One region of the Erwinia amylovora genome, then DNA from elsewhere that is predicted to be linked to it. Evidence: predicted binding sites of a transcription regulator. Region 1 holds the regulator's gene; each other region holds the start of a gene.
What was found. Region 1 encodes LexA, which represses DNA repair genes until DNA is damaged. Its sites were predicted from a motif close to TNCTGTATGTACATACAGNA; they were not measured.

Region 1 (4,125 bases):
CCAGGTTAATATCTGGTAAAAAACCTGACACAGAGATAATTGTAGTAGGGAAATAACATTACGGAAGTCAACTCGCTGGCTTTCAGGCGGCATTAAATGAAAAAACCTTTAAATCAGGGTGATATCAAGCATTCGGGTTGCGTAATAAATTGTGTCAACGAACAAACCAGCTGCCGTTACGCCAGTGTCTTCGCCATATCGTCCAAAGCGTCATGCCCCGCAGCAGCATAAACACGGTTAATGACAGCCAAAGGCCGTGATTGCCTAACCACGGCACGCTAAACAGCGTCAGTGCAAAGCCCAGAGCGGCTATCGCCATACCATTACGCATTTCGCTGGCGCGTGTGGCACCGATAAACATTCCGTCCAGCAAATAACAGCCGACGCCTGCTAACGGCATCAGTACCTGCCACCACAAATAGCGGTCCGCCAGCTCGCGCAGCGGCTCCAGTGACGTTAACAGCGCAACAATCTGCATTCCGCTTACGGCGTAAATCAGCGAGAAGGCCAGCGCCACCACCAGCGCCTGCCTGCAGGCGGCATGCCATACAGTAAGTAACTGCTTACTATCCTTCGCGCCACAGGCTTTTCCTGAGCAAGCTTCAACCGCATAGGCAAAGCCATCAAGGGCATACGCAGTGAAGGTAAGGAACATCATCAGCACCGCATTCACCGCCAGCACCTCATTCCCTAAGCGCGCGCCAAGGAGAGTCAGGGTGGCAAAGCAGATTTGCAGTAATAACGAACGCAGCATAATATCGCGATTTAGGCGCAGCAGGCGAGTGAACCCCCCACGCCAGGCCGTAAGCATCTGACGCAGCGACAGCCCGCGTAACACCATTACCCGCCTCACCATCAGCAGCCCGACGATCAGGCTGACGTATTCAGCAATCGCCGTCGCCGCACCCGCCCCCTGCACGCCCCATTTAAGGCCGACCACAAACCACAGAACCAGCAGGATATTCACCAGGTTGCCAACGACCATCAGGATCGCCGGCGCACGAGCATATTGTACGCCCAGCAGCCAGCCAAGCAGTACCAGGTTTATCAGCGTAGCGGGGGCGCTTAGCCAACGCACCTGCATAAATAGCGCAGCCTGATGCAGAACCTGCTCGCTGCCGCCGGTCAGTTTCAGGGCCAGATGGATAAGCGGCATTTTCAGGGCGATAAACAGCCCTCCCGCCAGCAGGGCCAGCATAAGTGGCTGTATTAACGCCTTGCCCAGCGCGAGTTTGTCGTTAGCACCAAACGCTTGCGCGGTAAGCCCGGTGGTACTCATGCGCAAAAAAAGCAGCAGCATAAACAGGAAGCTGGTCACCGTGGTGCCAATCGCCACGCCGCCAAGATAAGCAGCACTATCAAGATGCCCAATCACAGCGGTATCCACCAGTCCCAGTAACGGGACGGTGATATTGGAGAGGATCATCGGCAGCGCAAGCCGCCAGAGGTTTCTATCATCAGGAGATAATAAACGCATTAACGCCTTAGTGTGCCAGCAGCAGGTGGTACGTTAGCCGCTCTCTTTGCCCGCCGCATCGCTTATGCTGACAAGCACGTTGGCTTAACTGCTAATCGCCCTGCTGCAACTCGCATTATCTTGGGAAAAATTGCTGCTCCGGGGAGCTACGCGCCGTGGGTACAGCGCGCAATATTGAATAAAGGACGACGATCAAAGCCAGTTTCCGTTGCGGATGACGCCAACTGCCAGTCCTTCAATGGTCAGCGTTTGCTGACGCAGGTCGACCACAATCGGCTGGAACTCCGGGTTTTCCGGCAGCAGCTCCACCATATTTCCGTTTTTTTTCAGCCGTTTAACGGTAACTTCATCATCGATGCGCGCCACAACAACCTGGCCATTGCGCACATCTTCCGTTTTATGCACCGCCAGCAGGTCCCCATCCATAATACCGATGTTTTTCATCGACATACCGCTAACACGCAGCAGAAAATCAGCACCTGGTCTGAACAGAGCCGGGTCGACCTGATAGTGCCCTTCGATATGCTGTTCTGCCAGCAGTGGCTCACCGGCTGCTACCCGGCCAATTAACGGAAGCCCGCCTTCTTCTTCCATCATCAGGCGAATACCGCGTGAAGCACCGGAGACAATTTCAATCACGCCTTTACGTGCCAGTGCTTTGAGGTGTTCTTCAGCCGCATTCGGAGAGCGAAAACCGAGCTGCGCAGCTATTTCTGCCCGAGTCGGGGGCATGCCGGTTTGATTAATGTGGTCGCGAATCAGGTCATAAACCTGCTGCTGCCTTGCCGTTAGTGCTTTCATTCCGCCCCCTGGTTGTTTATACAGTCGACTGTGAGTATATACAGGTATTTCTGTATTGAAAACCTAAAGCTGGACGAAATTCAGTTTGTTGCGTTTTCTGAGTGACTCATCACAAACGCGGCACCAGCAACATTATCCAGACAAAGACGGCCAGCAGAAGTGTTATCAATACGGCGGCAGAACCCATATCTTTTGCCCGGCCGGCAAGGGGATGGATTTCATTACCGATACGGTCAACGACCGCTTCAATGGCGCTGTTCAGGATTTCGACGACAATCACTAATATGACGGAGCCGATCAGCAGTACACGCGTTATCGCGTCGACATCAAGAAGACCCGCAATAACAACGGCGAGAATCGCAGCCGCTGCTTCCTGGCGAAAGGCCGCTTCGTGCCGCCATGCGGCGCGCAGACCTTTCCACGAATACCCGGCAGCCTTAAAAATTCGCGTCAATCCGGTGGCATTATTTGCCATAATCAGGTGGCCCTTTAAGAAGTTGAATGTTAATCACTGGGTGTTCAGCTTTTGTAACATCACAGATTCCGCTGGCACTTTCTGGTATGCTTGCGTTGCTTTGCTAACAAGAGGCTTCATGTTATCTATGTCAGGTTGGCGTAATTTATATTATAACTTATTGAATTTACCTGTTAAATTTCTGGTAAAAAGTAAAGCAATTCCGGCTGAGCCGGTTGCTGAACTCGGGCTTGATACGTCGCGCCCTATTATGTATGTACTGCCTTATGATTCAAAGGCCGATCTCCTGGCGCTGCGCGAGCAGTGTCGCAAACAGGATTTGCCCGATCCACTGGAACCGCTGGAGATCGATGGCAATCTGCTGCCACGCCACGTGTTTATCCATGATGGCCCGCGCGTATTCCCCTATTTCGTGCCGAATCTGGAGTCAGTTAAGCTGTTCCATGACTATCTGGATTTGCACCGCAACCATCCGGAACTTGATGTCCAGATGGTACCCGTCTCGGTGATGTTTGGACGCGCCCCCGGTCGCGAGGTGCAGGGCGACCAGCAGCCGCATCTGCGCGTGCTGAACGGCATCCAGAAATTCTTTGCCGTACTCTGGCTGGGCCGTGACAGTTTTGTGCGCTTCTCGCCGATGGTGTCGCTGCGCCATATGGCAACTGAACACGGTACCGACAAAATTATTGCCCAGAAGCTGGCCCGCGTGGCGCGCATGCACTTTGCCCGCCAGCGTTTGGCGGCAGTCGGGCCACGCCTGCCGGTGCGTCAGGATCTGTTCAATAAGCTTTTACAGTCCAAGGCCATCGCTAAAGCGGTAGAGGATGAAGCGCGCAGCAAGAAGATCTCCCACGAGAAAGCGCAGCAAAATGCGATAGAACTGATGGAGGAGGTCGCTGCCGACTTCTCTTACGAGGCGATTCGCCTCACTGACCGCATCATGGGCTGGACCTGGAGCAAACTCTACCAGGGGATTAACGTCAGTGGCGGCGAACGCGTGCGCCAGCTGGCACAGGACGGGCATGAAATTGTGTATGTGCCTTGCCACCGCAGCCATATGGATTATCTGCTGCTCTCTTACGTGCTGTACCACCAGGGGCTGGTACCGCCGCATATTGCCGCCGGTATCAACCTGAATTTCTGGCCTGCCGGGCCAATCTTCCGTCGCCTGGGCGCGTTCTTTATTCGCCGCACCTTTAAGGGCAACAAACTCTATTCGACGGTGTTCCGTGAATACCTCGGCGAACTGTTTACCCGCGGTTATTCGGTTGAATACTTTGTGGAAGGTGGGCGCTCACGTACTGGCCGTTTACTCGACCCCAAAACGGGTACGCTGTCGATGACCATTCAGGCGATGCTGCGCGGCGGCAAC
Region 2 (4,125 bases), 1.1 Mb from region 1:
GGCTGTAGGGATTCTGAATGCTAACGATGCGCGGCAGCTCATGTTTCTCAGCCAGCTGCAAATAGCGCATCACCCCCCATGCGGTTTCATTTGACACGCCGATATAGCGGATTTTACCGGCACGCACCTGTTCAGCCAGCGCTTCCAGCGTCTCCAGCAGCGTAACCGTGGCGGTATCTTCACTGTACTGATAGTTTAGCTTACCGAAGTAGTTAGTCTGGCGTTGGGGCCAGTGCAGCTGGTAGAGATCAAGATAGTCGGTGTTCAGGCGTTTCAGACTGGCTTCCAGCGCGGCGCGAATGTTTTTACGGTCCAGTGCCTGGTTCGGGCGAATTGAGGCATCCGTACCGCGTATCGGCCCGATCACTTTTGAAGCCAGCACGATCTTGTCGCGGTGGCCCCGTGCCTTCAGCCAGCTGCCAATGTACTGTTCTGTCAGTCCCTGTGTTTCCGGGCGCGGTGGCACCGGGTACATTTCGGCAGTATCGACCAGGTTGATGCCGCGGCTCAGAGCCAGATCCAGCTGTGCATGGGCATCAGCTTCGCTGTTTTGCTCACCAAAAGTCATGGTGCCCAGCCCCAAAGAACTGACTTCGAGGGTGCTGTGGGGAATACGGTGGTAATGCATTGCGGGCTTCCTTTTAATTAGGCGAAGGTCGGGGACTTAAGCTACGTCCGCAACAGGAGAAGACTACCAGGCGTTGACGGGTCACGCAGCCGATCCTCCGGGAGCGAATTTAACCGCGCCAGGCGGGTGGGAAAGAAGCGAATAAGCGGGAAGGTTGGTAGCTGCCACCTGACATCGTACGTTACCAGGTAACAAAACGTGAATTACCGTTCAACCATAGAGGAGACTTCATCACCGTTGATTTGCAGTTCATGACCGGATTGATCGGTATATTTCACCAGCCCGGTCTCTTTGTCAATCTGGGGCTTTCCGTCGGTCATGATCATTTTACCGTCTTTGGTCGCCATTACGTAATCGCTACTACAGCCGCTAATCATCACGACAAGGCCCAGCGCCGCGGCGGCAAAAATCTGATTCATATTCATCTCCCTGCATCTCTTATAGCCAAATCTAAGTGTAGTAATAAACGCTTTTTTTGTTGGGTAAACAGTATGATCCCCAAAAAGGAGTGATGAATGATAAACCCGTCAGCTTTGTCTGTACCACCCCGGCCACTGGCCAGGGTAGCGGAACGCGATCAGCGGGGCTGTTTTTTGTTACGTAACAGATTGAGACTTTCTACCGCCATGGAGAAGAACATAGCAAAATAGATGTAACCTTTGGGTATATGGATGCGGAAGCTCTCCAGTATTAACGTAAAGCCCACGAGAATAAGAAACGCCAGCGCCAGCATTTTTACCGACGGATGGCGTTCAACAAAATCGCCAATAGTACGCGCGGCAAACATCATCATCAGCACCGCAATCACCACTGCAGCCATCATAATAATCAGATGATCGGACAGGCCGACCGCCGTGATAACCGAGTCGAGGCTAAAGATAATATCCAGCAGCATAATCTGTACGATGGCACCCATAAAGGAGTGCACGTTGGTTTTATGCTCGCCAGAACCGCCCTCAATCGTTTCATAAATCTCCGTACCTGACTTCCACAACAAGAACAGTCCGCCGCCCAGCAGTATCAGGTCTCGCATGGATAAGTCGTGATCCATCAGGGTAAACAGCGGGTCGGTCAGGCGAATAACCCAGGCAATGGAAGCCAGCAGACCGAGGCGCATCAGCATTGCACCGGCCAGACCCAGACGGCGGGCGGTATGTTGCTGATGCTTCGGTAACTTCGCCACCACCAGCGAAAGGAAGATAATATTATCGATACCGAGAACGATTTCGAGGATGGTCAACGTTCCGAGGGCTAACCATGCATTGGCATCGGTAATCCATTCAAACATTATTTCGTTACACCTTTAACTTAAACAAAATATAAACGGAGATTATACGCAGGTTGACTGCGGCATGAGAAATTTTACTTCACGCTTTTCAGCGTACGGTTTACGACAGCGCGGTCACAACAAAAAATGGCGGGCAAGCAGCGGAGCAGTAAAGGTTTTCTTCAGGTAAAAGCCGCGCGGCAGCGTCATGACAGGCTGCCCGTTGCGGCCAATCGCTTCAGTCAGCGCTTTGCTGTTGGCGGCCTTTGGGCGGATTTGCAGCACTTCACCGTGACGGGCGGTTAACTGATCCACCTTACCCAGTACGATCATATCCATCAGCTCTTCCCAATCGCTTTGCAGCTGGCGCTCTTCGTCTTCATTCGGGCTCCATAGCATTGCAGCACCCACGCGCCGCTGCTCCAGCGCAATACTGCGCTCGCCCTCTACCGGAACCCACAACACCCGCGCCAGCTTGTGCCGCACGTGGCTGTTGTGCCAGGTGACTCCGCTGTTACCGGTCAGCGGAGCCACACAGACAAAGGTGGTTTCCAGCGGGCGGCCTGCTGCATCAACCGGAATGGTTTTCAGCTCTACGCCAATCTCGGCGAAGTCCTGCTGGGGTTTGCTGCCCGCGCTGGCGCCAAGATACCGTTCCAACAGCATGCCGACCCAGCCTTTATCGCGCTTCAAATCACGCGGAACAGGTAATCCGATACGCAACGCCAGTTCCCCCAGCGTGTAGCCCGCCAGAGCGCTGGCGCGAGCCAGCAGCTCATCTTCGTCTTGCGGTGGCAGGATCCGATCAATCTCAGCGTTCATCATCGCTTCCGTATTTGTTTAAAAAACAGGCGCTTTTTATCTGCCCCCCCACTTTCAGTACAGGAAATGGGGTTAATGCTAATAATAGCATGATATATGGTGTTTTTTTATGGCATCAGCCGGCTGATCATTAACCCTACGCGGCGGTTTTACCCGGCTTGTCACCGGCAATGAACAGGATCACCGGGGTAGTTATCCACAGAAAAGTGGGATAACTCACAGTTAAACCGAATACTGTTTCCATTTACAGCCTTGACGCGGACGTTTCTATCAAGTTTTACCCTGATCCAGCCGAACTAATCGACATATTCTGTGGATAAAGTCATAAGCGTTCGATCTTTCACCAGCGGCGGTTCAGGCTGATATGACAGCGGTATGACAACAAGAGTAAAAGTGGTGATTGATGATAAAATCCTTTGATTAATATGAATTTAATTTTAGATTGTAAATTGGCACACCGCGCTGTAATTAAAGTTTTCCCCATCTGTTAACAGAGTTCTACACAAAGCTATCCACAGAAAACGTGAATAAGATTGCGCTTTTATCCGCAATTCTGTTCATAACTTTGCGATTTGCCGACAGTTATCCCAGACTGATTCATCGGGATCGCCTAAAAGCAGTGGTTTACCGTCTGTAAGGAGTATGAAACAATCAGAACATCCAGTTTTAGTTTGAGGTAGTCCGGTGATCGATGATGATGGCTACCGCCCGAATGTTGGTATCGTAATTTGTAACAGGCAGGGACAGGTTTTGTGGGCCAGGCGTTTTGGTCAGCACTCCTGGCAGTTTCCTCAGGGGGGGATTAATCCTGGTGAAACCCCGGAGCAGGCGATGTACCGCGAGCTGTTCGAGGAAGTCGGCCTGCACCGCAAAGATGTTCGCATCCTTGCTGCGACCCGTAACTGGTTACGATATAAGTTGCCGAAACGTTTGGTGCGTTGGGACACAAAGCCGGTTTGTATCGGCCAAAAACAGAAGTGGTACCTTCTGCAGCTGATGTGCAATGACGCGGATATCAATATGCAAACCAGTAGCACGCCAGAATTCGACGGCTGGCGCTGGGTGAGCTACTGGTACCCGGTTCGCCAGGTGGTCTCTTTTAAACGTGATGTTTATCGTCGTGTAATGAAAGAGTTCGCCAGTGCGGTCATGCCCCTGCAGGAGAGTGTCGTACAGAGAAATACGCCAGGATATCGACGAAAGAGAGGTTAAGCCACGTAGATTATGCTCACACAGCTGCGCGAAATAGTTGAAAAAGTGGCGGCAGCGCCCCGGCTTACCGAGGCGCTGGATATCCTGGTTAACGAAATTTGTCTGGCGATGGATACCGAAGTCTGCTCGGTCTATCTTGCCGACCACGACCGCCGCTGCTATTACCTGATGGCAACGCGCGGGCTGAAGAAGCCGC
Region 3 (4,125 bases), 1.7 Mb from region 1:
CTATCGGTCGTCTGTTGAGTGAGCAACTGGGTTCGTCAGCCATCACCTCCCGCCGTAAGCTGGCTGGCGGTGAAGTCCATCCAACGTGGTATCTGCGCTATGGCGAGCACGACGTGTTCGTAAAATGTAATCATCGGGACATGCTGGATATGTTCACCTGGGAAGCCGATCAGCTCCAGCTGCTGGCCCGCAGCCAGACAGTGCGCATACCAGCGGTGTATGGCGTTGGAAGCGATCGCGATACCAGTTTCTTGCTGCTGGAGTACATACAGCCGCAACCGCTGGATGCACAGGGCGCTTTCAAGTTGGGACAACAGCTGGCGAGGCTGCATCAGTGGAGCGAACAGCCACAGTTTGGCCTCGATTTTGACAACAATATTACCACTTCCGTGCAACCCAACAGCTGGCTGCGGCGCTGGTCGGCATTTTTTGCTGAACAACGCATCGGCTGGCAGTTGCAGCTTGCCGCAGAGAAAGGCATTCAGTACGGAGATATGGAACTGATCATCCAATGTGCTCAGGCTGCGTTGCATACGCATCATCCACAACCTTCGTTACTGCATGGCGATTTGTGGCCGGCAAACTGTGCCGGAAGTGACAGCGGCCCGTGGCTCTTCGATCCTGCCTGCTACTGGGGAGACCGGGAGTGCGATCTGGCGATGCTGCCCTGGTTCCCGTTTTTTCCCGGGCAGGTTTCCGACGGCTATCAGTCAGTCTGGCCCCTGCCTGAAGACTTCCAACAACGTCAGCCGGTCTATCAACTCTATTATCTGTTAAACCGGGCCAATGTCTTTGGCGGCAGCTGGCTGACAGAAGCCCAGCGGGCGGTAGGCTTACTGCTTGAGGTTCAGGAAGGAATAGTGCACCACGCGCGGCCGGCCTGATGCCGACCTGCGCGCGTGGAGTTCTTTAACCGATAAACCCGGCCAGCTTGAGCACAAAAAATCCGGCTACCGCTACCATCGCCGGGAGGATGTATAAAGGAAAAATCTGTAAAAGGAAGGTGTGGCGCGGCACCACTATCTTCTCTTCCAGCTGCGCGCGGGTATGCCCTTCAGCACCCCGTGCTTGTTCGATAATCATCTGGTCTTCAATCCCTTCGCGCAGAAAACGCGCCTGCCGCCACATCCGTGCACCGGAAGCCTGCATCGCCAGCCCGACAAATATCAGCATATAGATCCCCCAGAACATCAAATTACTGCCATTGTTGAAGTCTGGTACCGGCGAGTTCTGCCAGAATGCAGAGAGAAATTGGGTGTTGAAGTGGATCATATTGATCATCACATGAGCAAAATCCTGCATCACTGCGTTAATGCCGCTGCGCTGTTCACGGCTTTTTTCCAGAAAAACCATCAGGGATATCAATGTAGAGATGAGCGCCGGAATAAAGATGATCCAGCCAAGGATCCGTTTACCGATCGCAACCCTGCCAGCCTGTTGATAAGTCATGCCTTCTCCTGTCTATCAGTTAGTGTCTGTCAGTTTACAGTGAGTTTAACAAAAGCGCCTGTCACAATATTTTCACCCCCTTCCTGATACTAAGGCGGCATAATCGGTCTCGCTCCTGCTTTACCGCTGTCTGTGCGGGTAGCGGGTAAAAGAATTGTTTAACCTTGCCGACCGTTCCGCGGTGCTGCTCTCTGCCGAGTCGCTTCCTCACTGAAGCCTCATCCCCAGGTTTCCCCTGATACGGCGAGGCGTTTAGCGGGAGATCCCCTCAGGCGCGTAACGCTTGAGGGCGGGTTTAACGGCATGATCGCCATCAAAACTGCGCGCAGGCGTTCCAATGTGGTAGCTGACAGCGCCCCGGCGGTCGACAGGCGCTGGCTTTTGGCAGCGGTCAAACCGGGCAGCCCGGAACAACTCACGCCTCATCATTTACAGGTCGCCAGCCGAACGGGATGGGCTGGATCGCTAACCAAATGCCATAGCACAAAGATGCAGGATGACTGCGGACGCAAACGGTTAATCAGCCTCACTTCCCAGGCGTGGTAACCCGCCAATTGCGCCGAGTTAATCTCTCAAACTGGCACAGCACGCACACTTTTACCGGCTATTTATCTTTGGTTACAGCGTCACATATTTATTCTACTGTATATATTCCCTATACTGGATGCATTGACAGTTATGTAGCCAGGTGTTCCCATGACGGCCGAAGGCCATCTTATTTTTGCCATTGCCAGCGCGGTATTTGCCAAACGCGCCGAACTGACCCCAATACTGGCCAGCGCTGACTGGTGGCATATTATTCCCGCCACGCTCCTCACCTGTTTATTGCCAGACATTGACCATCCGAAGTCCTTCCTCGGGCAGAGGCTCAGATGGCTTTCCTGGCCTGTCGCGCGGGTTTTCGGCCACAGGGGCTTTACTCACAGCCTGCTGGCCGTGGGCGGCGGTGTTGCCCTGCTCCAGCTGAAATTACCCTCAGACTGGCTGTTCCCGGCAGACGTTTTACAAGGCATGGTGCTGGGCTATCTGAGCCATATTGTTGCAGATATGCTTACCCCTGCCGGCGTTCCCTTGCTGTGGCCCTGCCGCTGGCGCTTTCGCCTGCCGCTACTGAGAAGCCAAAAAGGCAACCAGCTTGAGCGCCTGCTGTGTCTGGTGCTGGTCGGTTGTGCCATCTGGTTGCCACCCGGTATGCCGCCGTTTGGTGCATCAGGGTGGACTACCCGGGCCATCAGCGATGTGCAAAAAGGCTTCACCCAAATCATTGAGCGTTATCAAGCCCCTGAAAAGGGATAAAGCACTAAAAGTTATAAGTTATTCTTTTTGGGTATAAAGCCGCTATCGCGGCAAATGATAATCTTTCCGATTCTTATTTACTTACTATGCGACAGAAATAACTGTCTTCTACCAGATCGCTTTGTGGTCTGTTTCTTTGGAGAGAATGGAAATGAATTTTCCACTAATCGTTAACCTGGTCGCGTTTGTCGCGCTGCTGCTATTGGTAGCGAAAACAGGGTCAGACTGGAGCCTGTCAAAAAAAGTGCTCTTCGGTCTGGCAACCGGGGTGCTGTTTGGCCTGGCCCTGCACACCTTTTATGGCGAAAACAGCCCGGTGATTAAACAGTCAGTCAGCTGGTTTAATCTGGTGGGTAACGGCTATGTGCAATTGTTACAGATGGTGGTGATGCCGCTGGTGTTTGTCTCAATTCTCAGTGCCGTAGCCCGCCTGCATAATGCCTCATCACTGGGCAAGATAAGCCTGCTGACGATTGGCGTGTTGCTGTTCACCACCGCCATTTCCGCCTGCGTTGGGGTATTCGTCACCTGGTTATTCGGCTTGAATGCGGAGGGGCTGGTCCAAGGCGCTCAGGAGAGTGCGCGTATGCTAACGATCCAAAACAACTATGCAGGCAAGGTGGCCGATCTCAGTGCACCACAGCTGCTGCTTTCTTTTGTGCCTAAGAACCCGTTTGCCGACCTGACGGGGGCAAATCCGACGTCGATCATCAGCGTGGTGATTTTTGCTGCCTTCCTGGGTGTTGCTGCGCTGCAGCTGCTTAAGGATGATGCGGAAAAAGGCCGGCGTGTCATCAAAGCGATTGATACGTTGCAGTCCTGGGTAATGAAACTGGTCCGTCTGATCATGACGCTGACGCCTTACGGCGTGCTGGCGCTGATGACTAAAGTGGTCGCCACCTCAAACATCCACGAAATTATCAAGCTGGGCGGCTTTTTACTGGCATCCTACCTGGGCATCGCCATCATGTTTGCCGTACATGCCCTGCTGCTTTCTGGCAACGGCATCAACCCTCTGCGTTTTTTCCGCAAAGTCTGGCCGGTGATCACTTTCGCCTTCACCAGCCGTTCCAGCGCCGCCACCATCCCGTTGAGCGTTGAAGCACAAACCCGCCGGCTGGGCATTCCGGAATCGATTGCCAGCTTCGCCGCCTCATTCGGTGCCACAATAGGGCAAAACGGCTGTGCGGGTCTCTATCCGACCATGCTGGCGGTGATGGTTGCCCCCACCATAGGGATCAACCCGTTTGAGCCGATGTGGATCGCCTCTCTGGTAGCGATTGTCACGCTGAGTTCAGCCGGCGTGGCCGGCGTAGGCGGTGGCGCGACCTTTGCCGCACTGATTGTTCTGCCGGCAATGGGGCTGCCGGTAACGCTGGT
Region 4 (4,125 bases), 1.8 Mb from region 1:
AACCTGTTGGGTGAAGGCTTTGAAGTAGCGATACCGCGTATTGTTGACACGCTTATCGGCTGCGGCATCGCCTGGCTGGCTGTGGCCTTTATCTGGCCTGACTGGCATTTTCGTCGGCTTCCTGCCGTGGCCGGACATTCGTTATATGCAAACTGCCGTTATCTGGACGCGATTATGTTGCAGTACCAGCAAGGCAAGGATAATGGTCTGGATTATCGTATTGCACGGCGCGATGCCCACAATGGCGATGCTGAACTGGCCTCAGTAGTGTCTAACTTGTCAGTTGAAAATAAAGCGGGCCTCGCCCTCCGTGAAACGGCTTTCAGGCTGTTATGCCTCAATCATTCATTTCTCAGCTATATTTCTGCCCTGGGAGCACACCGTGAAAAGCTGGAAAATGCCGCCCTGCTCCAGCTGATGGATGACACCGTAAGCTACGTTAATGATGTTCTGCATACTGAAACAGTGGACGCGAACAAGACGAAACAGATGATGGACAGCCTGGCCGCGCGTATTCAGCAAAGCGAGACTGATACGGAAACGAAAGAGCCACTGGTGTTGCAGCAGCTGGGCCTGCTGGTGGCTCTTTTACCGGAGATTGCAAAGCTAAAAAACGATCTCTCACTGCGCGGCTAATTTCCTGAATGCTGCTTATTTGCTTCCCACTGCGCATGTTGGTGAAACCAGCTGCGCAGCTCTTCTTTCACCGCCAGCGGCAGCGCTTCGTAATGCCGTCCGACTATGGCACCTTGCAGTGCCAGAAGTACGGTTAGCCCCAAATTTTTGTTACATGCGTGAAGTCGGAGCCAGCTGCGCTTCGCACCCTGCTGTACCAACATTTCAATACTGGAAATACCGACCTGACGCAGAAGCATCTCCATACGAATGCCCATATTGGGTAAATCCTTGAGTCTGCGGTTGTTTTGCCGGTCCTCCTGCTGCCTGCGCGCGCCCAGCAGACAGAGCTGCGAGAATGCCAGCAGCAGGTCATTGTCGGACCATAGCGCCCGGTCAACACGATAATAGTTCAGCTCTACCGGCACGCCGCGCTTGTTCAGGCTTAGGGCTTCCATCCTGCGCTCGGTTATGTAGGGCTGCACCTGCTCACAGGCGCGCAAATACAATTCCCCCTCTGCCACCACCGCAAAAACAGTTTTCTCCACTGACAGGCAATATCCGCCAAACTGTGTACGTGACTTGACTTCACCAAGCCCGGCCAACCGCTGTTTAGCCTCTTCCGTCTTACGCCTTGAACAATCCATGATCTCTCCCTGTATCGAATAGAAAATGCGTATATCCCTCTCCAATTTGCGTTTTAGAAAGTATGCAATCTTCATTACGGGTTCAATCAATAAATCGCCTCCGGCTGGTTTACATTGTGATTTTGCGAGACGTTACGAAAAAACGTCTGGCAACAGTGAAATGCGCTGGTAACTGCCGAATTTTGTACAGAGCGCCACCGTTTACTTCTGCCATGCAGGGCTGTAGAAAAATTGTAGGTACGCGCGTTTATGACATCCGCCTTAAGGCTAAACGGTGATGATTAGCAATACCTTGCTTTGGGATCGCATACGGCGTGGACGGTGATATTTAATAATACATCTGAAGTTGTTTATAGCGATGTCGCGCATACACAGAGGTAAGGCAAATGATGTCCGCATGGGTTTGTTAATCCAGCACTATCGATTATTGCTCACCGCGTGAACAAGATAGCGCCGCCTTAACAGGCACAGGGGACAATGGATCGACTGAATCAACCCGGTTTGGCGCTTTAAAACCTGAGATTAAGGTTGATCTTTACTCAACCGCACTATACTGTATATCCATACAGTCAACTGGTGAGCGAAGACCTTATGCGTACTCATTTCATTAAAAATCAATCCGTCAAATGCAATCAGCACGTTTCAACATCGGTGATCCCTACATCGGTCTGTGCCAACGGCCTGATCAGCGAACTAATTTATAATGAGGATCACCCTGGTATGACGCAGTTATTGCTGCTGCCGCTGTTGCAGCAACTGGGTACGCAATCTCGCTGGCAATTATGGCTAACGTCACAACAGAAACTCAGTCGCGACTGGTTACTGCGTTCCGGGCTTCCTTTGGACAAAGTGATGCAGTCACCCTATTGCGGTGCCATTACTACCGTAGAGGCGATGATCCGAGCCTTACAAACGGGGAACTATAGTGTTGTTTTGGGCTGGCTGGCGGAAGAAATATCTGAGACTGAGCGTAAGCGTTTGCAGCAAGCAGCTAAGTCTGGCCAGGCGTTGGGGCTGATTATGAGATCGGAATGCAATGATTCGCCGTCAGTCGGACCTTTAAATGGCTTAAGAATTCAATCAAGTTTGTATCATTAAGTAAAAACGAAAGTTTTCTAATAAATTTTTTTCAACAAACCTCTACCGTGTGACGGATTTAGTCAGGGCGCGGCGGGACAATGGTTTAGCTGTTATTCGTGACCCTTTTTTTAGCAAAAAATTCACTCTTAAATGTTAAAATTTGTGTATGAAGCCCTTTTTTTTTGCTGAGCATCATCACATCGTACTTGTAAGTTTGCTGGTACGTTGTAGACTTTAGCTCGCCAGGGTGCTCAATAACCTCCATTTTTTGGAAGAGTCATAATCGAGCTCAACAACCCGGCGAAGGATTAAACCAAAGAGCTAATTTTAAGCTCATTGCCTATTTGGATGATAACGAGGCGCAAAAATGAAAAAGACAGCTATCGCAATTGCAGTGGCACTGGCTGGCTTCGCTACCGTAGCGCAGGCCGCCCCTAAAGATGACACCTGGTACACCGGTGGTAAGCTGGGCTGGTCTCAGTACCATGATACTGGTTACTACGGTAACGGTTACGAAAACAACGATGGCCCAACTCACGAAAGCCAACTGGGTGCTGGTGCATTCCTTGGCTATCAGGCTAACCAGTACCTTGGTTTCGAGCTGGGCTATGACTGGCTGGGCCGTATGCCTAACAAAGGCGACGTCACCAACGGTGCCTTCAAAGCTCAGGGCATTCAGATGGCAGCCAAGTTAAGCTACCCAATAGCTGACGATCTGGACGTGTACACCCGTCTGGGTGGTATGGTATGGCGCGCTGACGCAACTCAGACTAACCCAACCTATGGTCGCATCAGCAACCACGATACCGGTGTTTCTCCACTGGCAGCCGTTGGTGTTGAATATGCAGTGACCAAAAACTGGGCAACCCGTCTGGACTACCAGTGGGTTAACAACATTGGTGATGCAGGTACCGTTGGTGCGCGTCCTGACAACTCTATGCTGAGCGTTGGTGTTTCCTACCGTTTCGGCCAGGATGAAGCAGCGCCAGTTGTTGCTCCAGCGCCAGCTCCGGCTCCAGTTGTAGAAACCAAGCGTTTCACCCTGAAGTCTGACGTGCTGTTCACTTTCAACAAATCTACTCTGAAACCAGAAGGTCAGCAGGCTCTGGATCAGCTGTATACTCAGTTGAGCAATCTGGATCCTAAAGATGGTTCTGTTGTTGTACTGGGCTACACTGACCGTATCGGTTCAGAGCAGTACAACCAGAAACTGTCTGAGAAACGTGCTCAGTCTGTAGTGGACTACCTCGTCTCTAAAGGCATCCCTTCTAACAAGATCTCTGCACGTGGCGAGGGTAAATCTAACCCTGTTACTGGCAACACCTGTGACAGCGTGAAAGGCCGTAAAGCCCTGATCGACTGCCTGGCGCCAGACCGTCGCGTAGAGATTCAGGTTAAAGGCATCAAAGACGTTGTGACCCAGCCACAGGCTTAAGTCGCTTCGTTTTGAAAAAACCCCGCAGCGGCGGGGTTTTTTTTTGTTTGAATAAGTGCACTAAAGGGCAAGGCCAGGCCGTTTTCGCTTCAGGGTTTACCGAGGATTGCCTGCAAATCTTGCTTCAGCGAAGACATTTGACTGGCATATTGCTCTTTGCGCTCGGCATCTTCTATTAACTGCACGATGGTTTCAGATAACGTACTGTCCCGACGTTGAGCCAGCGCGGCCAGACGTTGCCACACCAGATATTCCAGATCTATCGACTTCTTGCGGGTATGCTGATGTTCTGCGTTGAAATGACGCTTACGCCGTGCACGGATAGTCTGTTTCATCCGGTTTTCCAGC

Region 2: the regulator LexA is predicted to act here: its motif matches at 2,950-2,969, upstream of mutH (DNA mismatch repair endonuclease MutH).
Region 3: the regulator LexA is predicted to act here: its motif matches at 2,108-2,127, upstream of JGC47_RS07975 (metal-dependent hydrolase).
Region 4: the regulator LexA is predicted to act here: its motif matches at 1,814-1,833, upstream of sulA (SOS-induced cell division inhibitor SulA).

What each region holds. Positions count from the first base shown of each region.
Region 1 covers NZ_CP066796.1:3,439,550-3,443,674, forward strand. Annotated here, with positions in the region: gene dinF (MATE family efflux transporter DinF) at 155-1,477, opposite strand; gene lexA (transcriptional repressor LexA) at 1,670-2,278, opposite strand; gene JGC47_RS15685 (diacylglycerol kinase) at 2,388-2,753, opposite strand; gene plsB (glycerol-3-phosphate 1-O-acyltransferase PlsB) at 2,881-4,125, shown strand, end outside.
Region 2 covers NZ_CP066796.1:780,648-784,772, forward strand. Annotated here, with positions in the region: gene JGC47_RS03520 (NADP(H)-dependent aldo-keto reductase) at 1-628, opposite strand, end outside; gene JGC47_RS03525 (YgdI/YgdR family lipoprotein) at 832-1,047, opposite strand; gene JGC47_RS03530 (TerC family protein) at 1,206-1,916, opposite strand; gene mutH (DNA mismatch repair endonuclease MutH) at 2,031-2,720, opposite strand; gene rppH (RNA pyrophosphohydrolase) at 3,402-3,929, shown strand; gene ptsP (phosphoenolpyruvate--protein phosphotransferase) at 3,942-4,125, shown strand, end outside.
Region 3 covers NZ_CP066796.1:1,709,647-1,713,771, reverse strand. Annotated here, with positions in the region: gene JGC47_RS07985 (fructosamine kinase family protein) at 1-884, shown strand, start outside; gene JGC47_RS07980 (YniB family protein) at 910-1,449, opposite strand; gene JGC47_RS07975 (metal-dependent hydrolase) at 2,146-2,745, shown strand; gene JGC47_RS07970 (L-cystine transporter) at 2,897-4,125, shown strand, end outside.
Region 4 covers NZ_CP066796.1:1,468,635-1,472,759, reverse strand. Annotated here, with positions in the region: gene yccS (YccS family putative transporter) at 1-636, shown strand, start outside; gene JGC47_RS06815 (TfoX/Sxy family DNA transformation protein) at 633-1,262, opposite strand; gene sulA (SOS-induced cell division inhibitor SulA) at 1,854-2,360, shown strand; gene ompA (porin OmpA) at 2,710-3,777, shown strand; gene matP (macrodomain Ter protein MatP) at 3,867-4,125, opposite strand, start outside.